4 regions of the Paenibacillus sp. E222 genome follow, and region 4 is predicted to be linked to each of the others. Evidence: riboswitches for the same ligand, from Rfam matches in the RefSeq annotation. Region 4 holds a riboswitch; each other region holds the start of a gene.
What was found. A riboswitch is a leader RNA that binds a small molecule or an ion and turns the genes downstream of it on or off. The one in region 4 is predicted to bind cyclic di-AMP.

Region 1 (7,356 bases), 2.1 Mb from region 4:
TATGTCCTGGAATATGCACCGTAGCTCCACTCACCCGTTCACGATCTGGATAAAAAGTCGCTACTGCTCCAATGTGTGATCTGCCTCCTGTTACTATAAAAACCTTATCTTCTCCTGCTTCGATCACCTGTAACCGAACGGAATTTAAGTCGTATGTATTCATCCTGCTCCACCTGTCCTTTTCTATATATATGGTGGAATTATGGCTTTGATTTTCTGAATCAGCAATGAAACATCTCACAACATGCATAAATACGGATGGCCCCGGGCATACCAAAGAGAGCGCAATTTGGGAAAAGGAGGCACTAACATGCGTATACGCCTCATCATGTTATCCATCATGGTCATTCTTCTGGGAGGAAGTTACGCTCCTGCTCAGTTATGGGCTTCTTCAAGCCCGCAAACCGAACCTGCTTCGAAGTCTAATTCTTCCGAAGAGGAGCAGCTGACGCTGGGACAGCTCAGACAGAAATATGCGGATACATTCAAAACGAATGGCCCTTCGACAAAAAAGGTCGCGCTGACTTTCGATGACGTACCTGATCCACGGTTCACCCCGAAGGTGTTGGATATTCTAAAGAAATACAAGGTGCGGGCTACGTTTTTCATTGTGGGACATCGCGCCGAGAAACATCCGGATTTAGTGAAACGCATGGTGAAGGAAGGGCATATTGTTGGCAATCACAGCTACAATCACCCGGAGTTCAGTAAGCTGACCATGAATGCATTTCGCAAACAAATCTTACATACCGGGGATATTATTCGGGATCTGGTGGGGTACACACCCAAAATGATACGTCCACCTTATGGCGACATTAACGAACAGCAGCTGCAATGGGCAGCCAAACAGCATTACAGCATTGTGAACTGGAATGTCGATTCCCTGGACTGGAAGGGCCTCTCCAAAGAGGAAGTCAAAAAAAACATCCTGTCCGCCGTCAAACCGGGTTCCATTGTTCTTCAGCATGCAGGAGGCGGTGTCGGATCGAAGCTGAGTGGTTCCATCGAGGCGTTGCCTGAAGTTATCGAGGAATTGCGTAACCGCGGGTACGAGCTGGTGACTTTGGACGAAATGCTGGAACTGCCAAAGGGCAAATAGGTCAAAGAATCCAGAAGTCGGATATTCAAAAGGGTGCCCTTCAATCACATTCTCGTGATTAAGGGACACCCTTTACTGTTTAATTTAGATTTAGTTGGAATCACATATGATGATGTGCAGCTACGCTTTGATTTTTATTTCAAAATGTAAAGTTCAACATCCTGAATACCAAATGTGCTCACGGATTGTTTGCTGCCAGGAATAAAGATATCGATCTTATGGCCTTTAATGGCGCTGCCCACATCACGAGCGGTAGCAACAAATGCCTGTTTGGGCAGTCCTGGGTGTGTATGACCTGTCACCAGTACCTTAGTTCCCAATGGAATAATGCTTGGGTCTACTGCAATAGTGCCCAATTCGAGCGGGTTACCGAAGTAGTCCACAGCACCCCATCCTCCATTTTCGGAAGCATCCGAGGAGTATGCTGTTGCTTTTACGTCGACCGCTTTGCTGTAATCAAACGTTTTTCCCCAGGCTTGTACAACTTTACTATCCGCGTTAACGTCAAGACTTGCAGTAGTGATTGTTTTAGCTGCTGCAGCCGAAGCTGTGTTCACTGTTTTACCAGGAATCGTAATTTTCAAACCACCATAAATGTTGTAAGCTGAAATGTCATTGTTCGCTTTGATCAGAGCGTTAAGTCCAACTCCATATTGTTTGGATAAGGTGTAGAAGGTATCCCCTTCTTTGGCCACATGAACTGAATCAGCATGAGCCGGAACGGCCTGAATGAGCATTGCTGCTGTCAGCAAAGCTGTTGCTGTTTTGGCTATACGTTTCTTGTTAATCATGGTCTTCCTCCCTCATTATGCCTGCGAAGTTAGTTGTCGGATTCGGATGGAGGAAACCACCCTATAGGTTCAATTACATTCAAATATATGTAGCCCTAATTCACCCCAAGCCGTGTGCAAATGATTCTTCCCCAAGCACACTCTGCATCGTTACATCCCCCGCACTCCCAACTCCGGAAGTTTCGGCAGGAACAAATATATCACAATTTTGTAACCAAGAGTCGTAGTAAATGTTACCATCTGTCTAATTCACTTCAACATCATGGCTGAATCTAAGCGGTTTTTTTCAAAAAAATGTCTATTTGAGCTTATATCGCTGATGACAGAAACGTTACTTTTTATGTTAATCCGTGCGTTTCCTTACATAACAAAACAATCCCTGCCGACGGGTCGTCGACAGGGATGTATGAGGGGATGAAATTCTCATCCAAAGTATAGATTTTGCAATTTCATCCTGATCTTCATCCTGAATAACTTGGATGTATTAGAGCACTTTAGCAAGGAAGTCACGTGTACGTGCATGCTTGGGCTCACCGAACACTTCAGCAGGCGTTCCTTCTTCTACAATTACCCCGCCATCCATAAACAGGATGCGGTCACCCACTTCGCGTGCGAAGCCCATCTCATGCGTCACAATAACCATGGTCATGCCGCCCTCTGCAAGCCGCTTCATAACATCCAGGACTTCACCCACCATTTCAGGGTCCAGTGCAGACGTTGGCTCGTCAAAGAGCATGACATGCGGCTGCATCGCGAGCGCTCTTGCAATAGCTATCCGTTGTTTCTGTCCACCGGACAGCTGATTTGGATAGGCGTCTTTTTTGTCAGAGAGGCCCACCGTCTTGAGCAAATCTGCACAGATTTGTTCCGCTTCATGTGCAGGCTGTTTCTTCACTTTAATGGGAGCAATCGTAATGTTCTGCTGCACCGTTTTGTGCGGAAACAGATTGAAATGCTGGAATACCATCCCCATTTTTTCACGAGTTGCATTAATGTTGTGTTTCGGGTCAGTGATCGAAACTCCCTCAAAGTTAATCTCACCGGAAGTAGGTTTCTCCAGTAAGTTCAGACAACGCAAAAAGGTACTTTTCCCCGATCCGGACGGACCGATGACCACGACAACCTCGCCTTTGCCAATCGTTACGTTAATGCCTTTAAGCACTTCGTTCTTATCATAGGATTTATATAATTGTCTAACGTCTATCACTTGCACCCAACTTCCTTTCCAGTCGACCCAGCAGTTTGGACAAAATGAACGTCAGCACAAAGTAGATGGCTGCCGCAATCAGGAATGGATTCATCCCTTGATACGTAATATTTTTGACCACACTTGCCTGGTACATAATGTCCACCATACCGATAACCGAGATAATGGAGGATTCCTTGATAATGGTCACGAACTCATTACCGATCGCCGGCAACACCGCTTTGAACGCTTGTGGGAGCACGATGAAGCGCATGGCCGCACCTCTGCCCATTCCTAGGGAACGAGCTGCTTCCAGTTGGCCGCGATCCACACCCTGTATACCAGCACGGAAAATCTCCGCAAGATAGGCACCACTATTAATGGATAGTGTGATAATCCCCGCCTGAAGCGGCGAAAATGTAATACCGAACGTCAAGGCAAGCCCGTAATAGATAATCATCAATTGAACCAGCATTGGTGTACCACGAATAACTTCAACGTAAGCTGTTCCAATCCAACGCAGAATTGAGACGTCATGCAGACGTAACAGACAGATGATCAAACCGATAATTACCCCGAATATTACACCGAGTGCAGACAGTAATAGGGTGTAACCCACACCTGTTGCATAAAAGCTTTTGTATTGCCAGAACACTTGAAAAATGTTTTGATCTTTTTTCACCTTGTCTGCCATCAACTGGCTTGCTTCAGTGACCATCTGATCGATTTTATTTTCGCTTTTCAGACGTTCGAGCGTTCCGTTCACTGCATTCAGCAATTCCGTATTGCCCTTACGAATCCCGATTGCCGCTTCGGCCTGCTCTTCATCCGGAATAGCCGGAGCTAGTCCAATCACATCATCCAGGTAACCGGCAGCTACCGTATCCTCAACGATTGCAGCATTTACACGATTGGTCTGCAATTGCAGTACGATATCAGATATTTTATCAAGTGCTGTCAGTTTTGCGCCGGGGATTCCCTGGCCAATCGTTTCCTGAATGGAGCCCTTTTGGACACCAATTTTTTCATTTTCCAGATCAGCCATGGTTGGATATTTATCTTTATCCGCATTGCGAATCATGATGACTTGCTTGGATTTATAATAGGTATCGGAGAAGTCAATGCTTTGTCTACGCTCATCCGTTGGCGTCATTCCAGAGATGACCATATCCACACGACCACTCTGTAACGCAGGAAGAAGTCCGTCAAAACCCATATCCTCTATTACAAGCTCTGCGCCTAGATCCGCAGCAATTTCTTTAGCAATCGAAATATCAAATCCGACGATTTGGTCTTTACCATCAATCACTTTATGGAATTCATATGGTGCAAAATCGGCACTTGTACCGAGCACCAGCTTTTTACTGCCTGAATTGCCTGTAGTTCCCGTTGCCGACGCAACAGGTGCAACCGTAGTTAACAAGACCACAAGAGCTAGCAGCATCATGGTGTAACGACTAATCAATTTCAACCCTGTTCTCCCCTTATAATACTTTGTATGCTTTCTGTTGTTGATGCCTGAGTCATTATAAAGTAGAATGCATGATTATGCAATGCATTTCGACATTACAAATCCTGACTAGTTTCTGAAAAATAACCGCAACTATGATATAATTATTGAATTATTTTCATTTTTGCTTAAGGAGTCCAGCATGACACATACCAAAACACAAATTTTCACTGTAATTGATCAATATGCTTCCCGTTTTAAAGAGATTTCATCATACATTGGTGCGAATCCCGAACTTGGGAATGAAGAATACCTCGCCTCTGCCCGGTTAAAAGAAGAGCTTGCATACCATGGTTTTTCCGTAGAAGCTCCTGTCCTGGGCTTGGACACCGCATTCATCGGTACGTATGCTGCATCCAAGCCAGGTCCGACCATTGCCCTGTTATGTGAATACGACGCACTACCGGAAATCGGTCATGCTTGTGGGCACCATCTGATCTGCATGATGAGCCTCGGAGCTGCGGTAGGTCTGAAGTCCATACTGGATGAAGTGGGCGGAACATTGAAAGTGTTCGGTACACCAGCGGAAGAAACACGTGGGGCCAAAGTGCCTATGGCTGAAGCGGGTTTATTCGATGACTGTGATATCGCACTGATGGCGCATCCTTATTACGCGTATGAGAAATCTGGCAGCTCCCTGGCTATTGATGCCGTACAATTTGAATTCCATGGGAAATCTTCGCATGCTGCTGCAAGTCCACATGAAGGCATCAATGCCCTGGATGCGGTTATCCAGACGTTTAATGGCATTAATGCGTTCCGTCAACAAGTGAAAAGTACGGTTCGTATCCACGGGGTTATCAACAGCGGAGGACAGGCAGCCAACATCATTCCTGACTACGCTTCTGCTCAATTCTATGTACGTGCCTCAACGAGAAAAGAGTTGAATATTCTCACTCAACGTGTAATTCAGATTGCGGAAGGTTCTGCTCTGCAAACCGGATGCCGGCTTGTGACATCCAATTACGAGACATCCTATGATGAGATGGTCACGAATGAATCGTTATCTGCTGCATTCAGTGCTAATCTGCTTGAACTCGGCATTTCTCAAGAAGAGATCGTCAGTGGCAACGACCATGGTTCCATGGATATCGGTAACGTATCCTTGCGTTGTCCTGCAATCCATCCGTATATCCGTGTTGTGGACGAAGTTCATACGCTTCATTCCATTGAATTCCGTGATCTGGCGCTTCAGGAACGGGCCCTGGATGGTATGATCCTTGGAGCCAAGGCAATTGCTGCAACTGCTTATGATGTTCTTACACAGCCTGAGCTGCTGCAAACCATTCAAACAGAGTTTAAGCAAGCGAGTCGCTAAGTTTTTCGTGAACTGTTGTATATTAACCTAGGGTGTTCCCCATGACCTGCATTTCAGGTCTTAAGGGGCACCTTTTTTTGTTTTGAAAAGTACGTATATACGGACACAAGGTGGAGATGCTGTGAAAAGAAAACATTGAAAAATGTTGAAATTCTTACATTTAGCGACCGCACTTATGGTTCATATGCTCTCTAACTTGGTTATTTATAGCTATAACTGTATCTTGAGTTCAGGAGGTGTTGTCATGCTGCTCGAAGCGATGTATCACGTTCCCCGCGATAAATGGGCCTATGCTTATAATCCCTCGACGATTCACCTGCGTGTACGAACGAAGAGAAACGATGTGCAATATGTGACTGCACTGACTGGTGATAAATATGATTGGAATGGAACCTATAAAGAAATTCAACTGGAGAAAGCGGCTTCCGACAGTATGTTTGATTACTGGGAAACTGCAGTTAAGCCCAAATTCAAGCGCCTGACATACATCTTCCGCATTACCGCTGGTACCGAAAATATTTATCTGGCTGATAACGGAATTCATTATGCTCAGCCATATCCTACCGGAGGATATTATGAATTTTCCTATATTCATGAAATCGATGTGTTTAAGGTTCCCGAATGGGCCAAAGAAGCCGTGTTCTACCAAATCATGACCGAAAGGTTTGCCAATGGCAATCCCGACCTGAACCCTGAAGGAACCCAGGAATGGGGTGGCCGACCTGAACTGGATAACTACTTTGGCGGAGACCTGCAGGGGGTGCTCAATCACCTGGATGATCTGACTAAGCTCGGTGTTAATGCCATTTACTTTACCCCGCTGTTTCAAGCAAACTCCTACCATAAATACGATACCGTTGATTATAAAAAAGTAGATCCTCATTTCGGGGATAATGAGCTACTCAAAGAAGTGGCGGAACAATGTCATCGCCGTGGAATCCGGGTCATGCTTGACGCGGTTTTTAACCATTGCAGCGAAGACTTCCCTCCTTTTCAGGATGTACTGAAGAACGGCAAAAATTCCAAATATGCAGACTGGTTCCATATCAATGAATATCCGGTGCAGATCAAGGATGGTATCCCAACCTACGATACATTTGGATTTTATGGCAATATGCCCAAGTTCAACACTGCTAATCCCGAAGTAAAAGACTATTTGCTTGATGTGGCTGAATACTGGATCAAGGAGATTAAACTCGACGGTTGGCGACTCGATGTTGCGAATGAAGTGGATAACCATTTCTGGCGCGATTTCCGCAAAGTGGTCAAAACCGCCAATCCGGAAGCCTATATTGTAGGCGAAGTATGGAGTGATTCCCTCACCTGGCTCATGGGAGATCAATTTGATTCCGTAATGAACTACCCTTTTGCTGACAAGGTGCTTGAGTTCTTCTGTGGTTCGATGGATGGGTATAACTTCGCTAACGAGATGGGATCACTCATTATGCGTTA
Region 2 (7,356 bases), 710 kb from region 4:
TCGCTGCATTCGTTTTCTCAATTAATTCGTCCAATGTAGGGAGTTTTGTCGCCTGCTCCGCAGTTGTATTCTCCTCATTCGACGTTTCGTTGCCAGCTGGCGGCGTTGCTGTACTGTTATCTGCATCGTTACTGCAAGCGGTCATGCTTACTGCTAATAATGCCCCAATCATTAATGTAGTCCACTTCTTCAAGTTATTTGCCTCCCAAAATAGAATTGATCCGTACTCATTACCCAATTATTTCCGTTATTAATCATTCGTTAACCGATACAATATGTCACGCTTCTGTCTTTTAAAGGAATCGATCCTTAATATCAGGTGTAGGCAGCATACACGCTTCATCTTGACCGAACCAGCGATATCGGTTGCGAGCTACCATGTTATATATGGCATTCCGAATAAATTTCGGTACAATAATCAACACGTACAATAATGGATAAGGGAATTTCAATCCTTTGGCCAGACGCAGCGCAGCGGTTGAACGTGTATAATATTTTCCATCCTCAATGAGTACAAACGTATCCATGCTGTCCGTGGACAGATTGCCCTTCTCCAGCAATTTTTTCGCTACATCCGATTGAAGTGATGCAAAATGATATTTCCCCTCCGGGTCACGCTTGATGATCCACTTCGTTAATCCTTGGCAGAAATGACAGACTCCGTCCACAAGCACAATCGGGTGTCCCTCATGCTGATCCGTTTGATTTGCTGTCATAATCGTGACCTCCTCATGTGTCCTATTAGCATAACTTACCCGTTTCGAGTCATCCCGGTCGCTTTTTTTACATTTTATTTTATTGTAACGGAAAATAGAAAAAGAGCGCAGGCTCAATGCCCACGCTCGTATCTGTCTTGGCAATTACTCAGCAATTGCCTTTTCCATCCATTGGTCATCAATCATCTGTTGATGCAGGTCACCAGCCCACTGGTCCATGCATTTGCAAATGAAATCTTTGCGACATACCGGACAAGGCGTTTTCTGTAGACGGCTGATATTGGTCAGCTTCCATTCCGGGGAATGGGAGTAGAATACACGGCATTGTGTGCCGTCTACCAATTTCATTTTAAATTCATACAATCCATCTTCCTTGTTGCCACTAGCTAATTCTAAATTTGCAATACGCGGTCTATAAGACATGGATATCACCTGTTAATTCAAATTTGGTTCATGCATTGACACTTCTCAGTACTAAGTCATATTAAAGAAATTTTAGTTCGATGTCAACTCACGCACATTTATCCCCCAAATAGAATATCAAGAATGGTACCCACCTGACCCTGCTTTTTCCCTTTCAGCACATCCGGATCGAATACTTCAACATATCCACAGGAAGAACAGGCGACGAAGAGATAATGATTGTGCTGAATATCAAACATTTTGCTAAGTCCCGCTCCTGACATGGATACTTCCTTAATGTTGCAATCCGTACCCCTGCATTTGGTGCATACAAATCGCCGTTCTATCATCTCTTCAATACTCATGGTCGTTCCCCCTTATTCGAATGTATGACTTCAAGCAAGAGTAGATTATGTAAAATAGTACGCTGTTCAACATGCAATCTCCTGCATCGCAACTGTATTATACAATACAAAACCCTGCCGAAGGCCAGCAGGGTCTTGTACTCGAGCATCAGGCATCCAAGGATATCCTGCTCTATATGTTCCCTTTACTCCTGCGAGTCAGGTCTTAAACTACATTAAGTACCACATCAATATTGCCGCGAGTTGCCTTGGAATAAGGACAGAAATCATGTGCCTTACGAGCAAGATCTTCTGCTTGACTGTGATCGACGCCAGGCATGCTCACATCCAAACGTACAGACAGCTGGAAACCATCATCCGCAGGATCTTTGCCGATGGATACATTACTGGTTACCACCACATTCTCCAACTTCACGCCCGCTTTGCGTGCCACATTGGCAAGAGCACTTTCATAACATGCACCATATCCCGCTGCAAAGAGCTGCTCAGGATTGGTTCCTTCACCACCGGCGCCTCCAAATTCTTTTGGCATTTTCAGATCATGCTTGAGCACGCCATCCGAAGAAGCCACCGAACCTGTACGTCCACCTTTAACTGTCGCTGTTGCTGTATATAAAGCTTCCATTAAGAATCTCTCCTTTACCTTTAAGATTTTTGATGCCTACACTTCAATTTAAACTTCTGGCTCATTTTGAAACGGTTGTTAATCCTTATTCAGCTTTTACAACTTTTTTATTTTCATGCATTTGGGATGAACTCAGGTAATTTATCTAGGGTTGGGTAATATACTAAGGCACATTTACTCCTGCTAAATTTTGTCCCTCTACACAAAAGTTGCACTAGACAAAAATAATTGAAGGAGTACAATGTAAGTATCAACATAAACGTTCAGACATATGTGAAGTCGTTTAATTACCCTTTTAAGATCTTGGTTTCAATGTTCAAATGTAATCAAAGGAATGACACCGTTCCTCTTCATATAGAATATCAATACTTCAAAGTCGGGTGATTATATTATGAGTAAAAAAAATCCGTTCAACACTCCTTCAAATGAGCCATTGGCTGCGGGTATGGCCCCATCTCTCGGGGAAGCCCACAGCTCCATGAAGGTGCCTCAGAACGCTGCTTGGTGGAGAAAGTTCCTTGCTTTTGTTGGACCTGGTTACCTGGTTGCCGTTGGATATATGGACCCCGGGAACTGGGCAACGGATATTGCCGGTGGTTCTCAGTTCGGTTATACGTTATTGTCCGTTATTCTGATATCAAATCTAATGGCTGTGGTATTGCAGTCTCTTGCTGGCAAGCTCGGGATTGTCACAGGACGGGATTTGGCGCAAGCCTGCCGCGAACGATTCAGCATGCCTGTAGTCATGATGTTATGGATTTTGTGTGAGCTTGCGATTGCAGCCACCGACCTTGCCGAGGTTATTGGTTCAGCCATCGCGCTCAAGCTGCTGTTCAACATTCCCATGTTGTACGGCGTCATTATTACCGCTGTCGATGTACTGGTCATTCTTTTGCTGCAAAATAAAGGCTTCCGCGCATTGGAATCGCTCGTGATCGTGCTGATGGCTACCATCGCCCTCTGCTTCGGGATTGACCTGTTTCTCGCTAAACCGGATATGGGCGGCGTCATGCATGGTTTTGTACCCAGTGCCGAGATTTTGCAAAATCCAGCCATGCTCTATATCGCCATCGGAATTATTGGCGCAACCGTGATGCCCCATAATCTGTATCTGCATTCTTCCATTGTGCAGACCCGTCAGATTGAAAAGACACCTCAGGGTAAAAAAGAAGCGATTCGTTATACTACCATGGATTCAACCATCGCTTTAACGCTGGCCCTGTTTATCAATGCAGCCATCCTGATTCTGTCAGCTTCCGTGTTCCATAGTGTAGGCATGACCCAGGTCGCGGAAATTACAGATGCTTACCATCTGTTGACACCACTTCTGGGTACCACCATTGCAAGTATCCTGTTCGGTGTAGCCCTGCTGGCTTCAGGCCAGAACTCAACACTCACCGGCACGTTGTCCGGACAGATTGTAATGGAAGGCTTCCTGAACATTCGTATTCCGGCGTGGCTTCGTCGACTGGTAACACGTCTGATTGCAATCATTCCGGCCGTTATCGTAACAGCCATTGCCGGAGAGCACGGAACAGAGGAACTGCTGATTCTGAGCCAGGTTGTGCTGTCACTGCAGCTTCCCTTTGCCGTCATTCCACTGGTGATGTTTACGAGTGACAAAAAAAGCATGGGGGCTTTTGTCAACAAGCCGTGGCTCCAAATCATCTCCTGGATCATCGCTGGGGTTATCGTTGTCCTGAATGTGTATCTGATTATCCAGACCATTATGTTGTTCTAGGTTACATGGAACTACGCCGTATTTTGTCTAACTCAAAAAGGCTGATCAACTCAAGTAACGTATCCCTTGAGACGATCAGCCTTTCCTTTTATATGTTTGAGCATTAACCTGATCCATACTAACCGGATCTTAAAAAACGCACTTCATTTAGTTGTCTGAATTCTGAGTTACCATCAACAATGGAAGAAGCTCCTCCAGTGATTTAATCGTCCAGTCTGGACGTTCTGCATCCGCAAGCTCCGGCTGGAACCTGCCATAACCCTGCAAAATCCGGATCGTGTGCATACCCAGCTTCTTAGCTGGAATAATATCATTATCGATCCTGTCGCCGATCATGACCGCTTCCTCGGGTTTACATCCCGCCTGTTTCAACGCTACAGCATACAATTCAGGATCAGGCTTGGACACTCCTTCTTCAGCCGAACAGGCCAGCACATCCACATACTTGCGCAAGCCGTAGCTATTCAGTCGATTTTCCGTCCCCGGGCTCTGATTGGCAATGATACCAATCTTATAGTGCTGCGACAACGTCTGAAGAACAGCGTCGGCTGACGGGAAGGGTCGCTCAAGCTCTTTGCGGAACTTCAGCTTCTCCTGTATCTGTTCCCGGTGCCCCTCATCGCTGATCAGAGTACGAATAGCCAATTTCATCGGCCATTGCTCGTAATTTCGGTAGGAGGCCGCAAATATGTCTCGCACCGTCTGCATCTCCACCTGATAACCAAGCGCACAAGCTTCACGAACGAACTGACCGATAATATCATCTACCGGCTCCCATTCGTCCACAAGCGTATCCCCCACATCAAAGAACAACCATTGTATTCCACGTACATCCGGCACGCCTATTCCTCCTCGTTAGCCACAGGAAATTATCCCTATTTCCCAAACCATAAAAAAGAAGACCCACCATCATGCATGAGTCTCCTCAAGAATCCGTTTTATTCATGATTTCAATTATAACAGGCAGCTGACACTGGATCAATCACAGGAATAGTACGAGCCACTAGCCATTAGCCATTAAGCAGAAATCCAACTTCCCCATTCAAGGAATATACAATACGGTCTGCTCCCATTCCCCGATAGATCCCTTTGGGATGACTTTGTTCGGTAATCACACACAGGGACTTGGATGTCCAGGATCGGCAGATCTGCAAATATCGACAGGTTAGGTTTAGGCTATTTTCAAAAATAAAAACATTGCCGACACTACCTTGCGGCAAAAACCATTTCTGAGCTGCAGCCGTGTTCATGCGAATGACATGCTCTACACCGATTCTCCGGAGCCTGCGCTCTTCCCCTGCACTGTTAGTCAGAACGGCAAAAGGCATTTTTTTGTACATCAGCAATTTGATAAATTTGCGTCCTGCTTCATTTGGAGCAGTCACTAAGATCATCTCTTTATCCATCATTCGTTCCTCCCTTGGCGTGAAAAGACAACAAAAAAGAAGCGTGGGGGACCAAGGCCTCCCGGACGCTTCTTCAATAATCCATAGCAAAAAGACACTATGAACCAGCGTACGGCTTGTTGCCTCTCCCTTTAACGCTTACGAGGTTAGCTGACGGATTCGGGCGCGAGAGTCGCCCTATTTCCGGCTGTCACCGGAAAATTCACCCCATGGATGCCCACTGTCCTGGACAGTTCATCCTGTTGGTTCCCCCGTTTCCCACCCATGAATGAATGGAAACTCAGCGATTAAAACATCGTTCTTATATCATCATAATCAGAGCGATATTATCGTTTGTTTCGTTTTTCATGTAAAATTTAATTTAAATTGGAATTACGATATGAATCATACACCCGTGCCATATTGGTGTAAAGTCTGCGCAGATCACCGAATCGACGGATTTTTGCCATTTCACATCAATAATAGCGCTTACAACACATCCATTCTCTACCCATCTCTTCAAAGCTCTCTAATTCTCTCTCTAGCGAAAATAAGGTAGCAAATCAGTCACAGATCATACACGACAGCTTGAAATGGAGTTAAAAAAGCAATATAAATTTTGCAATATTTAATTGCAATCAATATAATAGAGGATATAAGAAAATGAGATGGAGGCGATTTTCATGTCAGTCTACGACTACAAAGTAAACACCCTTCGCGGTCAGGAAGTTGAAATGTCCAACTATCGTGACAAAGTACTGCTTATCGTAAATACAGCAAGCCAATGCGGCCTTACACCTCAATTCAAAGGTCTGCAAGAACTTCAGGACAAGTTTAAAGACTCCCCATTTGAAGTTCTTGGTTTTCCAAGCAACCAGTTTGCACAGGAAAAGGGCTCCTCTGACGATATTGCTGAGTTCTGCCAGATGAACTATGGTGTCAGCTTCCCGATGTTTGAGAAAATTGATGTGAATGGTTCAAGCGCTCACCCTCTATTCCAGCATCTTACCAAAGAAGCACCGGGCGTACTCGGCTCCAAAGCCATCAAATGGAACTTCACCAAGTTCCTTGTGGATCAGAACGGTCGTGTTGTGAAGCGGTATGCTCCCAAAACAACACCTGATAAAATTGAAGCAGACATCAAAGCATTGCTTAAATAACAAGTAAAGGCCATCCCACCCCGGCAGACAGCATGAGCATGCATTCAGGGGAATCGGATGACCTTTTTTTTCGGACCCGGTTACTGTAAAAAACACAAAAAAAGAAGCTCCCCATACGGGAAGCTTCTTCTTAATCGTTCTTATGATGCGGTCGAGAGGACTCGAACCTCCACGGGTATACACCCACTACCCCCTCAAGATAGCGTGTCTGCCATTCCACCACGACCGCATGTCGTAAATAATCGGCAACAGAATTGATTATACCCGGTTCATGTTTAAAAGTAAAGCATTTTTATTAATATTATTTTAACTGCGCTTTTCCTCCCATAAATCGTATAATCTCGTCATTTTCTCCTACGAAGTGCATATGATTAAATTTGATCTCGTTTGTATATCCGATTAGGCTGATCACTCTACTTTCTTTATGACCACTCTTCATATTCTCTCAGTAGAACATAACTTATAAAGTTATATAAAATAACATTAAATAGATTTTATAGTTAAACAACCAAGAAACTATTGACAAAAAGCGGATATTTATGTGAATATATATATCATATAATTCGGATTTACAAACATAAAACGAACCAAAAAGGAGTATAAATGTTATTTAACATAACATTTAACGAACGTAGGAGGCGAAAGATTGTGAACCGTGGGAATAAGCTGCTCGATTACGTCAAACTGCTTGATTCCTCTATCCAGGTCGGAGGCTTCACCCATTCCTTCGGAATGGATGCCCATATCGCGGAAGGTACCATTCGTAGTGCTGAAGATCTCGAATCATTCATGCGCTGCCAATTGCATCCCAGCATCGTGCGTCTGGAAGGCATGGCGATTAAAGGCATATACACCGCCGCAGATCACAATGACGCGTGGCGTACAGCCCTCATCGACAAGCTCGTCCATGTCCAGCGCACCCCAGTCAATCTTAGAGAACATGCGACCACAATGGGCAAACG
Region 3 (7,356 bases), 2.3 Mb from region 4:
AGAACGAGTCATAGACAGCTGTATCGGGATCGCTTATGCAGCCGGATAGCCATGGCTCGTATGTTTCTTACTGGAGCATCCTACGCATTGAACACATGAATATGACCAAGAGGCTCTTACTCTCCCGACAGGGGGAATAAGAGCCTCTTCTTCTTATGAACAGTTGATCAATTCAGCGACCACTGGAATACGATCGACTACGTGGTGCATCCAGAGCGATGATGGCTTGGAGCATGCGTGAGAGCGAAAGGACGGTTGGGGTCCCTCGCTTTAACACGCGTGTAATCTGAATCCTATGATTCGCTGCCTTAGTCTTCTAGCCTTACTTCTTCTCCGCCAGCCACATCGCAATATTCGCGATTTCTTCATCCTTCAGCTTGTCTTTGAACGAAGGCATACCGCCGCTTTTACCTTTGACAATCGTGGTATAAATCTTCTCCACATCGTCCTGGCTACCAATCTTCTGCAGACTAGGGCCCATACCCCCTTGAAGCTGATCACCGTGGCAGGTAATACAGTTTGCTTTGACCAGTGCCTCAGCCTGTCCTGCATCCATTGTAACTTGTGGCATCGTCGGTTTCGCTTCTTCTGCAACTTCCTCTTTCCCTGGAAGCGTAAACATTAGTACAATAGCTAAAGCGCACGCTGCAAAAAATACCCCGCTCATGATCCATTTGTGCATCCCTTATGTCCCCTCCAGAATGAAAGATCATCTAACTTGAAACTATCCATATCATTATAACGGAACCTGTAGTGACATCATAGCATTTTGTGGTAATTTTTTGAACTAATCACATAACCGGGGACTTTTTAGGGTGATTTTATGCACTATTTATTCGCGTGGACCTTCATAGACCATACAGTAAAAAGGTTTCAAACCGCTCGGTGTCTGTCGTTCGTATGTATCCTTCGTAACAAATCCGGCTTTGAGATAGACGCGAATGGCCCGGTCATTCCAGGTCAGAACTTCCAGATCAATTTCGTTTGCAGGGTTCCGGCGAATGGCTTCCTGCACAATGGCCAAGACAAAAGCCTTCCCTTGCCCATGGCCACATCGATCGGGGTGCATGCCAAGCCCAATGCGGGTGACACCTTCAAGCGGGAAGTATTGAGCGAAACCGCAAATCTGCTCATCCTCTCCCAGCACCACCGCATATTGTTCCTTCCGTAGCTGGGGATCGCCGAATTCTACTTCAAGTGCTTTCATTTGCTCCCAGGGCAGCCAGCTATAAATATTATAAGGCGGGTCATACTGCCAATCGCAGATGAGCTCCGCATGTTCTTCTTGCATGGGCACAACGTGAAACGTCACAGGGGCTTCATCCATACAAAACTGCACGCTCCTCTCATTGTGAACAAGCGATAATGATTTTGATTTGTCCATATCTATATCCATATGTCATTCCATATCTAAGCTTGTTTTCACTCTACAAAAGAGGCGTTCATTTGGCAAGTCCTCGTTTTAGAAAAAAAAGTGAAACAAAAGTTCCGGTAATTTCGTTTATATTATAGTAGGATGGGTAAAAACATGATAAGAGCACGGACGAAGCAATGAAAATAGCTCTAAAAAACTTAAACTTAGGTTTGATCGCTATCCCGAATGCTTTAAAGGAAACGAAGCACAAAAAAACCGCCGGATCCATTCCTGCGGAGAATGTACCAGACGGTTCTATTATGCTTCGTTACAGTAGTTTTATTGTTCCAGCATGACGTTGCTCAGCTTGTCCCTAGTCGATGGCCAATGTCTCATATGCGTCCGTGCTCATAATGCGTTTAGCGCCAACATAGCGGTTAGCCCAGTAGCTTTCACTTAATTCGCTGATGGTAACTCCTTTGGAAGAAGAGGAGTGTGCAAACTTTCCATCCCCTACAAAGATCCCTACGTGCGAGACCCCTTTACCCGTTGTATTGAAGAATACCAGATCACCTGGTCTCATTTCCATACGGGATACCGAATCACCCATGTCGAATTGTGAACTCGATTGGCGAGCCAGATCAATACCCAGCTTGTCGAATACATAACTTGTGAACCCAGAGCAGTCAAAGCCGTTAAGCGTTGTTCCTCCGCTTTTGTATGTAGTTCCCATTGCTGAATCAATGACTTGGTCCATTTTTGAATCTGCGAATGCGCTGCCTGCTCCAAGCGATAATGCAAATGTGAGGCTAAGTACAGCTGCGGTTAATTTCTTTTTAAACAAGAGATATACCCCTTCCAATGCCTGCGAGGTTAGCTTAAGGATTCGGTTGAAGGTCCCCTATGATCCCTCTGTTGCAAGATCAATTCACCCATAACTGGTTCCCCCGCTTCCCAGGTGCTAGGAATTTGGCTATGCTAGTTATGCACCTGCGAAATCAAGAAATGACGATTAAATTTTAAGTAGTTACAAATATGAAGGTAAAGATTACAAAGTTGTTACTAAAAACTCACTGCGATTATTGTAACAGAGGTATATCACTTTGGCAACGTTTAACAACAAAATTAGCAAAAAAAACCTCGACCTTTGACGGGGAAAGGTCGAGGTTGCTTGTTTAAAGGCTTTTGATGAATACAACTTTACATAGAGATGGTAACCATTTTTAACCGTGCACGTTAATCCTTGATCGAATTGTACTGCCATAACCGGAAATGGGCGCATATTTTCCATAGGCTTAGCAAGCACCGGGCAAGTGGATACGTCTGTTGTAGTATAAGACCAGTTAAACCCGTTAGTAACCATGAAGCTGAAGTAAAGGCACCAAAGACCAGCAGATGAAGGCCGCCCAGCATGACAGCGATGCCGATCAGAGTGATGACCTGGCGTAGTGCAATCCATAGAGCTTGAAACGTACCACGCGCTCCGCCTTCCCCATCAGGAGCTGAGATACCAAACTGCATGTAGAGCAGGATATGATGGATAACCCACCCGTATACAATCCAACCAGCAACATAGGGAATACCAGGCAAGAGCAGATGGAGGGAATGAAAACCTTCCATAAAGATAGAATAGAGCTTTGGTGCGAGCCAATAAGCAGGCAGCAGCAGCAAAAGGGTACGAATGGTGTAAAGCAACAGCATCGGTTTCCACAAATTTTTGATGCCACGAATGAATGGAATGCGCTCTTCCGAATGATTATAATGCTGGAGCGAGTAGAGCAGCCCTGCCTGAATGAGAGGGCTAATCAGCATCCGTAGCAGCAGCATAGCCCCTAAAATCCATAAATAGCGATGGACCTCCGGATTCGTTGTCAGGCCGAGTTGGCTCTCCATTTTGAATAAAATTGTACTGAGTTCCCCTGCATCAGGGTCAGGATAACGCAGGAGCAGCGGGACCACAGCTGACTGAACCATTCGATAAAGAAAGTATCCCCATACTAATTGATAGAGAAATAAAAGTGCTGCAATGAACATATGCTGACGGACGAGAAACCAGCCTTCACGTATTTTCGCTTTCACTGTATCCACCTCACCATGACAGACTTCCGAATATGGCTTCTATAAGTTTGGTTGCACTCATGCTCCAGCGGGATTTGGTTGGCTCATCCAGTCCGGCTTTCAGAAAATTGTTCATATGATGGTTCTCCAGCACAATGGTGTACAGCGGATCAGTCATAGCCCAGGAAACAGGGGAAGTATAGGTCAGTTTGTAGGTAATGCGCTCCTCGCTGCCATCCCATTCTTTCGTCATGGTTTTCCCGTCTTCGAACATAATTCGAACAGGCACCTTCTTATATTCACTGCCTTTTTTCTGGACTGTTACAGACGACTCGTACAACGTTTGACCGTCTTTCAGGATAGGATTGATGGTGATCTTCTCCACTGCAAAGTCAGCCATGCCATCTCCATATACATATTGATTAAAATAATCGGTCCAGGATGTACGGGTCACTTGCTCCACGACCTTTTGAAAATCAGACGAAGTAGGGTGTTTGAAACGGTATTTCTTTACATAGGTCGAGAGAATACGCTCCATCGTTTTGGCACCAACCTGTTGTTCTATTCCGAGTAAAACAAGCTTGCCTCGTGTGTATACGTTCGCTGCATATTGATTCTGGGAATCAAACTTCCAGGAGTTCTGTGTCAGTGGAGCCGGAGAAGTAATGAGACCTGATTGTACAGGCAGATTCGGGATAAGTCCGTATTCCTGTTCCATCACTTTGTCTTCTGCATAGGAGGTGAATCCTTCGTCCAGCCAAGCCTCTTCGAATTCATTACTCGCAACCATGCCGTAAAAATACTGATGCCCAATCTCATGCACAACCGTGCGTTCCAGATCGTAACCAGGTGTAGAATCGTCCGCACCGAAGGCGGTGACCAAGGTAGGGTATTCCATTCCTCCTGCGCCGTTCCCCGATTTGGGCGGGACAACAATGGACAATGTGGAATACGGATAAGGGCCAAACCACTTGCTATAGTTGGATAGCGCCGCTTTGGCGGCGTAGAAATAACGTTCCTTCAGATCCTCATGAGCAGGGTCGAGATACAGCTTGATTCGAACACCTGGCACATTGGGAGCAGAGAAGGGTTCTTCCGCATAAACAAAATCAGGAGAGGCTGACCAGGCAAAATCATGCACATCATCGGCATAGAACTGATATATTTTTTCGCCGTTCTTCACAACCGCTTGCTGGGTTGGGAATCCAGTAGCAGCTACTTTGTATGTTTCCGGTACCCGAATACGCACACTATAGATACCGAAATCGGCGTAAAACTCTGAATTACCGTGATACTGATGCAGATTCCAGCCTTCGTTCGTTCGACCTCGTGTGCCTACTGGCTCATATACGCTAAGTTTAGGGAACCACTGACCAGCCATAACGAAATGATCTGCCGTTCCCATGCGGGCAAAAATTTGCGGTAGCTTGACCTCAAATTGGGTGTGAAGCGTGATGCTTTCACCGCCTTTAACGGGTTTGGGCAGCCGTACCTTAATGAGAGTAGTATCTTTCATGTTTCCATCATCCGGTTGCACATACTGCATCCGATGCATGAGAGAAAGCCCGTCCTCTGTTTTCATTTCTTTGATCTGCATGGAACCATAACCGTTCGTGGGCATGACATCACCGCGAAGCTTTCCCCCGGATTCTTGCATAAAAGTGGTGTCAGCAGAAGAGAAGGCATTGGGATACATGTGAAAATAAAGCTCACTGACGGTTTTCTTACCTGGATGTGTCCAGGTTATCGTCTGAGTTCCTCGCAGTACATTCCCGTCTACCAGCTTCACATCCATGTGATATTCCACTACGCGGTTGCTGAACACTTCAGCGGTAGGTGTCTGTATACTTTCCGGAGATGTTTGGGTTTTGACGGGTGCCGTAGGCTTGCCCGATTCCGGGGCGAGCGCAGGCAAGTCAGAATGAATGGAGCGTGTGGAACCCAGACCAAGCCATATCCCCCCGGCAACTACACACAGGGCTATAATTGCGGTGAGCCAGCTCTTGGCGCGTCGTGGAATCATCGTTAAATACCTCCCGTTGACAAGCATCTACAGCATGTATATGTTTGCATTGGGGCGATTATTAGTTAAAATATTTGTATCAACCCTTGGAGGCTATAAACATGGACCAAAACGAGCAAAGCGGCAAAAAACAGATTGCCTTGAATATCGTTAGTGCAAAGAGCAAACACAAAGGCTTCGGTGCAGGTTCCATTGATCTGAACAACCTGTCTCCAGTTATTATTGATAACGGAGAAGCCAAGATCGATATTGGCGCGATGCATGCCAAGAGCAAGGTAGAGCGTAACATCAAGTTCTCGACCAACCGTGAGGACGTACCCAATGGGCGCCAGGTATGGCTGGTATGGGTAGCTGTGGACCGTAATGAACAGGGACAGTTCTATGGCGGAGCAACTGCGTGTGAGATGTGGATTGATACAGAAGCGCGTCGTGGATGGAAACTGCTGGCCGATCATGTGAATCGCATGGATTATGCCATGAAGCGCCGGTTCATGCTCGATGATCTTGGACCTGAGGATCGCGCGGCACTCAAGACGCTGCTGACTACGCATAACGAAGAATGGTGGAACGCTTCTCCAGATGAATTGAAAGAAGCGCTCGCCTAATTCATGAATGTTCAAGTTGTTCAAAAAAGAAGAAGCAAAAGCCCCGTGACCGAGATGATCGGTTCGGGGCTTTTGCTTCTATGCTAAAATTAAATTTTACGGACACTGACGCAATTACGTCATTACGTATTTACGTCACTTCGGTCATTCCACCCACCAGCGTTTGAAATCCTTCCACCATGAATGCTTCTCTTCCTGTATTCCCTGCTGGTTTTGCACCTCGCGAATGTCTTTATCCTTCTCTGAACCCGAATCGTCCGAAGCGCTGCGACAGACCTCGGTCGGTTCCGTGCCATCAATAAAAACTTCCAGCCGTTTCTCGGCGCAGCCATTGCCAGCGAGTTTACCGGATTCGGGATCGATATATACACTGACGACATTATCCGGTACGGTAAAAATCTTCGGTGGAACACTGGCGAGGGCCTGTTCCGTGAATTGGGCAAACATAGGTGCCGCACGACGCCCGTCGGATGTGGAAATGGCTTTGCCTTGATCATAACCGACCCAGACAGCCGTTGAGAGCTCTGGGGTGAAGCCGACTAGCCAAGCATCCGTATTGGTCGTCCCTGTTTTGCCGGCGACAGGCCGTTTAATCGTTGCAGATACCCGATTACCCGTACCTCCATTTTCGAACACACTTTCCATCAACCGTGTTAATACATAAGCAGCAGCGGGTTCAACGACCCTCTCGGCCTTGGTCTGAGGTGCTTCATAGATGACTCGCCCTGCGGCATCCGTCACTTGCAGAATGGCTACAGGAGGTGTTCTTTGCCCACCTGCTGCGATAGCGGAAAATGCTGAAGCCATCTCCAATGGACTAACAGGCGAGGTGCCGAGTGCAAGGGAAGGTACCGGGCTCATGTTGCTCGTAATCCCTAAATTTTTGGCCATTTTCACCACTTGTTCAGGTCCGATCTGCATAATCGTATTTACCGCGTAGATATTGTCCGAAGCGGCGATCGCCTGTCTCAGATCAATCTCACCTAAATACTTATCACCGAAGTTACCGGGCTTATAGGTCTTGCGATCATTGTCATAATGAAACAGGGTCGGCTCGCTTTTAAACATGGACGCACTGGTGAGCTGTTTCGATTCCAGGGCAGCGAGATACATAATGGGTTTAAAAGCAGATCCCGGCTGACGTGTAGTCGCCAGTACATGGTTAATCTGATTGGTGCGGTAATTTTTGCCTCCCACCATCGCTTTGATATATCCGGTACGCGGATCGATCGATACCAGAGCGGTTTCGAGCTCGCTTTTGGCGTCCATGCCTTTGGCTACGGCGTCTTCCGCCGCTTTTTGTACACGCAGATCCA
Region 4 (7,356 bases):
CGTTCCAGCCTCCAGGACCTGCATCACGCCACCAGATGGCTGCTATGGGGAATAAGCGTGAAATACTCGACCATTCTGTTAACCCCTTACTACTGTCGTAGGCTTCAACATCCCAATCGATCCTCCAGCCGTTCGCATACTTTTTCCAGAAGTCCACGTAATTATGGTCAAGCGCCCAGGAAAGCTCATACCAGATATTATTTCTGTCCAGGGCTTTGGACCATGCCTCTACATCACCGCGTGCATCCCGGCTCAGGTTATTAATCCCTGATCCTGGCGTCACACTGTCGAATTTGACAAAGTTGATGCCCCACTCGCCAAGAAGATCCGCGATGGAGTCAATGTACTTCTGTGAGCAAGGGTTCGAAAAATCAATTTTGTACGTGTACGAATCCCAAGCATCCATAACAACGAGCGGTTTTACCGCAATATCCTGCATACGACATGCCCCACCCGTTCCATACACCTCAAGATTTTTTTCATAAGCGGTGATTGATAATCCCGGAATGAGATAGATCCCGATCTTCTGTCCGTTATTATGGACATAATCGATGACCTCCTGAAATCCATTTGGATAAAGAACAGTACTCGGAATAGGACGGCCGTATTCATCTTCATCACCGTTCCAGCCTGCATCAATATTAATGTATTCATATCCATGGGCTTGCAGCTTCTCGCGCATGGCATCCGACTGCTTCTTAATACTCTCGGCCGACGTCCAGTTACCCGCCCCGTCATATACCTGCATGCTGTAACTGCTCCAACCCATATACGGCTTCTGGGCCAGACTCTTATCTGCTGCTTGTGCCACATTGCCGCCTGTCGTTCCCATAATCCCGAACTGCACCACCGCAATCATGAATACCATGAAACACATTGCCATCCTTTTTCCGATTCGTTTCAAATTATCCCTACCCCCTCTGAATTTGGTCATTCAAATCCCTGTTGATAGCGCTTCCATACGAGAAGAGAATAGTAGATGAAGGATGCTCAGGATAGGTACATTTCGGTATTTTACGTACATTAAACCTGAAATACAGGGGCAAACCGTCACATAACGAACACTTTTCCATTTTTGGATAAATAAACAAAGATCAACTTCTTCTTTGCTCAAGTTGAAGGAATAGTTGAAAAAACATTCAGGATGAGCAACCGCTCTGATCCGTAAACAGATAAAAAAGGTTCCTAGAGTGGCAGCAATGCCATTCTAGGAACCTTTCTTCGTGTTGCACATGATGCGGTCGAGAGGACTCGAACCTCCACGGGGGTTAGCCCACACGGACCTGAACCGTGCGCGTCTGCCAATTCCGCCACGACCGCGTATATCTTATCTCCGAGAAATTATATCGCGGCGACAATAAATACTATATCATGTGCAGGTAATTAGTGTCAACAAAAAATTATCCTCTTCTCATGTGTAAAGCATTTTATAAATTAGATCTTGGAGGGCCAGTTGCCGTACCAGGCATACCCACTTCTTCTTTCCTTATCGATATCGCTGAGTTTGTATTTCACAACCCCATCACGTCCTACGAAGATTGGTTTATCCGTTCCAATTTCATAGAAACGTGCCCAAATTGGCGCTGCACCTGAATCTGCAATGAGTTGGCTGTCTCCGTTTTCTCTGACATACTTGTAACCAGTAATTTTAACTTTGTTGAACCAGGCTTCTGCCGCTTTGATGGAGGCAGTAATTTTGGAGTTAGCCGGTCTAGTTTTTAAAAACTTCACAATTGTACTGCTCTCTCCAGCACTCAGAGAAGGCACTTCATAAATCCTAGCGCCTGCAGGTTTAAGGGTACTGGAATCATGCTGCTGCCCCCATGCAGTCAGTTTACCGTTCGCTACAACCTGTGTATTGAGAATAGCCTCTACACCTTTGGCAACTGATTTTTTACTACGATCTGCAAGAGAGCTGTCGATGAATGAGAAATCTCCTTTACGTGCACCTACTTCATCCAGCATGTACATGACATTAATCATGGCATCGTCGTTGAAGGTGATGTGCTTGTGATAACCGGAGCTTTGGTATACCTGTGGCCAACCCCCATTGGAGTACTGCATATTCAGCAAAAAGTTGATTCCTTTGATGGCAGCAGCCGAATAACGCGGATCATTCGTCTTTTTGAATTCCTTGGCTAACCTTCTAATTTCTGAGTATGTAGCTTTGTTATCAATCGTAGATTTGGCCCACTCACCACTTGTTTCTTTGTAATCCTTCTTCCATCCCCCGTCTGGATGTTGATTCTTCAAAATGTCCGAGATACTTGCTGTCGTTCCAGAGGCGTCTGCAGCAGAGACCTTAGCAGCAGGCTGAAATACCATTCCGACAACGGAGAAAACCATTGTACATGCCTATAACCAAAGATGCAAACCTTGTTTTTGCCTTCAACATAGATTAGAAACACTCCTCAATTCATTTTCTGCAAACTGTTCCCCTGCTAATCTATCCCCCTTATATTTGTTTTATAATCAAACTATTTCTTTTAATCCAATAAATGGAATGTACAAAAAGAATTCTATGCAAAAAGATGAATTTTGTCAATATTTGCAACAACATGTAACAAATTCTTTGGACAACCTATAATTATCGTCTAATTGGATGTGAGAAAGCCAATAAATTGTCCAATTTCTCTCCTTCTGAAACAGTAGTTACTTTTTTGTCATTTATTAGAACCCATCATTCGAGTTATTTCTACATAAAAAGCGATAATTCCGTTAACATTGAGATGATAAGAAGGGTTCAAGATCGGTTTGACATTTTCGCATTTATGCAATATAGTTTCAAAAGGTTACAAAAACTTAATTATTCATTTGCCGAGTTTCATGTTTGAAAACGGGGGAACCATTTTGGGTGAATTATTCTTATACATAGGAAATATAGGGAACCTTCTACCGAACCCTTAGCTAACTCCGTAGGCATCGAAGGGAGAACAACAATTTTGAAAAAGCTTATCATTTCTATTTTTGGAGCAGCAGTTCTATTTACATCCGGTGCAGCAAGCACAGAGGCAAGCAGTATTAACACCGTCGTTAACAACATGACAGGCATTCCTTACAAATGGGGCGGCACGACACTCGCCGGGTTTGATTGCTCTGGATTTATGAGATATATTTTCAACAAATATAGCATTGAATTACCACGTACTTCCCAGCAGCAAGCGAAGGCCGGAACACCGGTATCCAAAGCTAATCTGCGGACAGGTGACCTGGTATTCTTTAATACGATGGGCAATGGCATTTCTCATACAGGTGTATATATCGGGGGCGGACAGTTCGCTCATGCTTCCAGCAGCAAGGGTGTCAGCATCACCCAATTATCCAATCCATATTTCAATGATCGTTATGTAACAGCACGCCGGGTAACAGGTCAGTTTATGTATAACAAAATGCTGGGCAAAATATAAGTTTGATTGGAAATAGCGCAAAGAGGAGGCTCCGGGTGAATCCGGGACCTCCTCTTTGTTTTGGGACTTTTGTTTACAAATCCGCTGTGCTGTAGACTTCTATACTTAATGTAGAGCCTTCTGTACTCTCATTGCACCTTGAGACAACGCATGGCCTCCGCCTACGGCTCCAGCCACAGCCACCGTCTCCATAATCTCCTGATCGGTCGCTCCTTTGGCACGCGCCTCTTCCACATGGTAAAACGTACATACCTCATTGTTTGCAAACAAACCAATGCCCAGCGCTATCAGCTGTTTGGTCTTGGCATCAATCGCCCCTGCCTGAAAACATTCTCCAGTGAACTCATGATAAGACTTAACCACAGCTGGCAGCACGTCGCTTAATTCACCAATCTGATCTTTATAGGCATGAACCTTATCATTCATTAATGTCATGGTTACCGCACATCCTCTCGGCTGATATGTTACAAGCTCTCACTGTACCTATCATTTCACCCGAGAGGTGCAATTATGCCAAAACACCCATGGTAAATGAACCTAAAAACACACGTCCTATTCTTCGAGCAGACTCTTACGTGGCTCGCTGAACAACTGATACTGATAATTCCGGTCCAGCTTGACCACACGACGATTCTGACGGCGAATGAGCACCTGCTCCCCGTCCCAGGCAACCACAATGCCTGTCACATCATTGGACTGAATCTCGTCCCGTACTACCCTTACTTTTTCACCCGATAAACGCAGTGCATCCAATTCTGCATCACTGATCATATTCATGGCGCCTACTTTCCCAAAAAATTATTTACAAAAAGAGACCTAAATGAAAAGTCATTTAGGTCTCACGTGACTGTATTGGACTGTCATGTCATTCGAAAGTATGTCCCGACTGAAAGTTACCGCTGCGCGTGCTCTTTGCTGTCGTTCTTCTCAAACCAAAAATCAAGCACTTTGGCGGACATCACACGTTCTTCAAGGTACTCCACTTGATGCGGTGTAAATTGTTCTTTCCAAGAGAAGGACAACTCTTCGCACAAGCCTACAATCGTCAGCAATTCTGACCAGGCAACGTAGCGTTTGTACCAGAAAAATTGAGGATGTTCAATCATATAGGGATAAAGGTCATCGAATTCCGTATGTTTACAATCCAGGGCACGCTCAAAATGTACTTTCGATTCCGCCAGCTTATCAATAAAAAATTGTTCTGTTGCCGGTTGGTTACCCATGGTGTTGCCTCCTCTCCCTAACATAACCCCATTATAAATGAAATCAGCGGTCATGCAAAGGCATTGTTATAAAAATAGGCACTTTTTCCTTTAAAAAGTCACAATTCGTTATCGTCAAATTGCACGGTGCCATCGTTCAAAGAACGAATACGCACCAACGCTTCAACCGGAATGCCCTGCTCACGAATGGTGCGCGCTCCGGCCTGAAAACATTTTTCGACCACGACACCGAATCCAACCAGTTCCGCACCCGAACGTTCGATAATTTTGATGACACCACGAGCAGCATCGCCATTGGCAATGATATCGTCAATAAACAAAATACGGTCATTCTCATGAATATACTCACGGGACACCATAATATCCGTTACAATCCCTTTGGTAAAAGAAGGCACTCTTTCACAGTAGGCATCGGGGTCAGCCAAAAGTGTTTTTTTGCGACGAGCAAATACCAGCGGAACACCCAGTTCATGTGCAGCAGCAAAGGCGACCGGAATCCCGGAAGACTCCACTGTAATGACCCGAGTTACACCACTTTCACGAAAACGAGCGGCAAATTCCCTTCCCATTTCCATCGTCAATGCAGGATCAATCTGGTGATTCAGCAGACCATCCAGCTTCAGCACCTGATCTGACATGACTACGCCTTCTTGTAAAATTCGTTGTTTCAAAACTTCCATAATTTGACCTCCCAAGCCGTTCCTATGACGTAAAAGTATCATAGATCCCGCTATCAGTTCAAGCGAAATTGCCTTTGCTCTTGTTCAGAGCATGTTAAATGACCCTTTGCCATACTTCAATTGTCATGAGTTTGACGGGTCAAGCATACCTTGTACCATGGCACCCGCATGTCCAAACTATTCAGGGGCCTGAGAGGGGAAACGCATGAAACAGGCATTTCGGGTGCTGCAGATCGCATTTACATACATTGGAACGGTAGTTGGAGCCGGCTTTGCAACAGGGCAGGAGATATTGCAGTTTTTTACCCAGTATGGCAAATGGGCCACCATTACCATCGGCTTATCGACCATGCTCTTTGTCTGGTTAGGTACAAAAATGATGCTGATTGCCCATGATACCGGCTCGCGCTCATACGAAGATCTCAACAAACATCTATTCGGCCATAAAGCAGGAAACTGGATTACCTGGGTTACCCTTCTGATCCTCATTGGAGTAAACAGTGTCATGCTGGCAGGAGCAGGGTCGGTCTTTGTAGAGCATCTGGGACTTCATTATCAGACCGGACTGATTGTCACCCTTATCGGTACTTATCTGCTGCTTGGACGGGGCATTCAGGCCATTCTGCAAATGAACAGTATCGTAGTGCCCATGATGCTTCTGCTATCTCTGCTTATGATCATCAGCACCATAAATCATCCCGGCGCAAACCGATTTATTACATTAACCACCGACAGCAATCCAATACGGGTCTGGTTATCTCCTCTGTTGTATGCTTCATTCAACCTGGCTCTTGCCCAAGCTGTACTCGTTCCGGTGGGGAATCAGATTCGCAGCCGAAAGGTACTGAAATGGGGCGGCGTTCTGGGCGGAATTGGTGTAGGATTCATGCTTATGGCAGCCCACTTCGCCATGTCGGCCCAGATGCCTGGCATCACACAATTTGAAATTCCGATGGGCAGCATTGCCTTTCAACTTGGATGGGTAGTCCAGTCTATCTATGTATCTCTGATTTTCATGGAAATCTTCAGTACGTTTGTAGCCGATATTTATGGAATGACCCTCCAACTCAGACAGCATGTCCACGTACATCCCAAACTAATCATACTGGCCATCATGCTGCTATGTTATTCGCTCAGCCAGTTTGGATTCAGTTCCCTGCTCTCTATTCTTTACCCCATTTTCGGCAGTTTGGCACTGGTCTGGGGTGCAAAATTAGTAATGGATCGATGGGGAAGCTTTCGCGGACGCAAAAAACATCTATAACAACGTATCCTTTTGTTGCGAAACATCATTTCCCTAAACATAAAAAAGCCGCTGTTCTCACAGCGGCTTCCTTCTTTCCCTTTTCAGAAACTAGACCTGGCTCGGAAATTGTAAATACATTTTTTTCAGTTCATTGACTGATCTGCCCAAAGAGTAATGGGTTTTGGCCTTCTCACATGCCGAACGGGCAAGCTCATAACGATACGCCGGGTCAACCATCACCTTCTCCAGCGCTTCTGCCAATGCAGATGGATCTTCTGAAGGCACCAGCAAGCCATTACTGCCGTTTTCGATCTGCTCTGGTATGCCGCCAACATCTGTACCTACAAGGGCAAGACAGCTAAGCGCTGCCTCCGCAAAAACAGACCCGAACGCCTCCGCCCGCGAAGGAAGCACAAAGATATCAAAAAATGGCATGAATTCCTCGGGGTGCAGCGTGTAACCATAAAAAATAGTCTCATTATAAATGCCCAGCCGTTGGGCCAATTCTTCCAAGTCCGGACGGATCGGTCCGTCCCCAATAATATGAAGCACATAGTCATGTCCCCGCGCTTTCAGTTCGGCACAGGCTTTGAACAGAATATCCAGCCCTTTCGCCGGAACCAGGCGGCATACGGTGACCAGCTGTGGTATCGCATTCTCATGGGGAATGGGTTTAAACCGTTTCTCATCAAAACCGTTCGGAATTACACCGATAACATCGGGATGCTGCACATAGGGCGCCAGATAACGACGGAAAGAATCCGACACCGTTAACAACCGCTCTGCCTGGTGCTCCAGCT

Region 1: linked by a shared signal. The riboswitch ahead of HW560_RS19220 (3D domain-containing protein) and the one ahead of HW560_RS27835 (C40 family peptidase) in region 4 are both predicted to bind cyclic di-AMP.
Region 2: linked by a shared signal. The riboswitch ahead of HW560_RS31375 (HAD family hydrolase) and the one ahead of HW560_RS27835 (C40 family peptidase) in region 4 are both predicted to bind cyclic di-AMP.
Region 3: linked by a shared signal. The riboswitch ahead of HW560_RS04855 (C40 family peptidase) and the one ahead of HW560_RS27835 (C40 family peptidase) in region 4 are both predicted to bind cyclic di-AMP.

The regions. Positions count from the first base shown of each region.
Region 1 covers NZ_CP058552.1:4,238,614-4,245,969, reverse strand. The annotation lists gene HW560_RS19230 (prenylated flavin chaperone LpdD) at 1-163, opposite strand, end outside; gene HW560_RS19225 (polysaccharide deacetylase family protein) at 311-1,099, shown strand; gene HW560_RS19220 (3D domain-containing protein) at 1,234-1,890, opposite strand; cyclic di-AMP (ydaO/yuaA leader) riboswitch at 1,893-2,088, opposite strand; gene HW560_RS19215 (amino acid ABC transporter ATP-binding protein) at 2,375-3,097, opposite strand; gene HW560_RS19210 (ABC transporter substrate-binding protein/permease) at 3,084-4,547, opposite strand; gene HW560_RS19205 (M20 family metallopeptidase) at 4,729-5,904, shown strand; gene HW560_RS19200 (alpha-glycosidase) at 6,149-7,356, shown strand, end outside.
Region 2 covers NZ_CP058552.1:7,016,933-7,024,288, forward strand. The annotation lists gene HW560_RS31340 (DUF6612 family protein) at 1-193, opposite strand, end outside; gene HW560_RS31345 (thiol-disulfide oxidoreductase DCC family protein) at 294-716, opposite strand; gene HW560_RS31350 (hypothetical protein) at 861-1,139, opposite strand; gene HW560_RS31355 (zinc ribbon domain-containing protein) at 1,238-1,483, opposite strand; gene HW560_RS31360 (organic hydroperoxide resistance protein) at 1,689-2,108, opposite strand; gene HW560_RS31365 (Nramp family divalent metal transporter) at 2,554-3,849, shown strand; gene HW560_RS31370 (HAD family hydrolase) at 3,997-4,689, opposite strand; gene HW560_RS31375 (HAD family hydrolase) at 4,860-5,258, opposite strand; cyclic di-AMP (ydaO/yuaA leader) riboswitch at 5,376-5,551, opposite strand; gene HW560_RS31380 (glutathione peroxidase) at 5,918-6,394, shown strand; tRNA gene HW560_RS31385 (tRNA-Leu) at 6,541-6,623, opposite strand; gene HW560_RS31390 (urease accessory protein UreF) at 6,998-7,356, shown strand, end outside.
Region 3 covers NZ_CP058552.1:1,077,026-1,084,381, reverse strand. The annotation lists gene HW560_RS04865 (c-type cytochrome) at 323-682, opposite strand; gene HW560_RS04860 (GNAT family N-acetyltransferase) at 833-1,327, opposite strand; gene HW560_RS04855 (C40 family peptidase) at 1,728-2,198, opposite strand; cyclic di-AMP (ydaO/yuaA leader) riboswitch at 2,202-2,339, opposite strand; gene HW560_RS04850 (hypothetical protein) at 2,591-3,433, opposite strand; gene HW560_RS04845 (M1 family metallopeptidase) at 3,444-5,435, opposite strand; gene HW560_RS04840 (YwhD family protein) at 5,537-6,040, shown strand; gene HW560_RS04835 (transglycosylase domain-containing protein) at 6,185-7,356, opposite strand, start outside.
Region 4 covers NZ_CP058552.1:6,302,817-6,310,172, forward strand. The annotation lists gene HW560_RS27820 (X2-like carbohydrate binding domain-containing protein) at 1-904, opposite strand, end outside; tRNA gene HW560_RS27825 (tRNA-Leu) at 1,237-1,320, opposite strand; gene pelA (pectate lyase) at 1,435-2,346, opposite strand; cyclic di-AMP (ydaO/yuaA leader) riboswitch at 2,806-2,937, shown strand; gene HW560_RS27835 (C40 family peptidase) at 2,943-3,407, shown strand; gene HW560_RS27840 (carboxymuconolactone decarboxylase family protein) at 3,513-3,842, opposite strand; gene HW560_RS27845 (hypothetical protein) at 3,960-4,178, opposite strand; gene HW560_RS27850 (hypothetical protein) at 4,301-4,630, opposite strand; gene HW560_RS27855 (xanthine phosphoribosyltransferase) at 4,729-5,310, opposite strand; gene HW560_RS27860 (YkvI family membrane protein) at 5,516-6,574, shown strand; gene HW560_RS27865 (glycosyltransferase family 4 protein) at 6,665-7,356, opposite strand, start outside.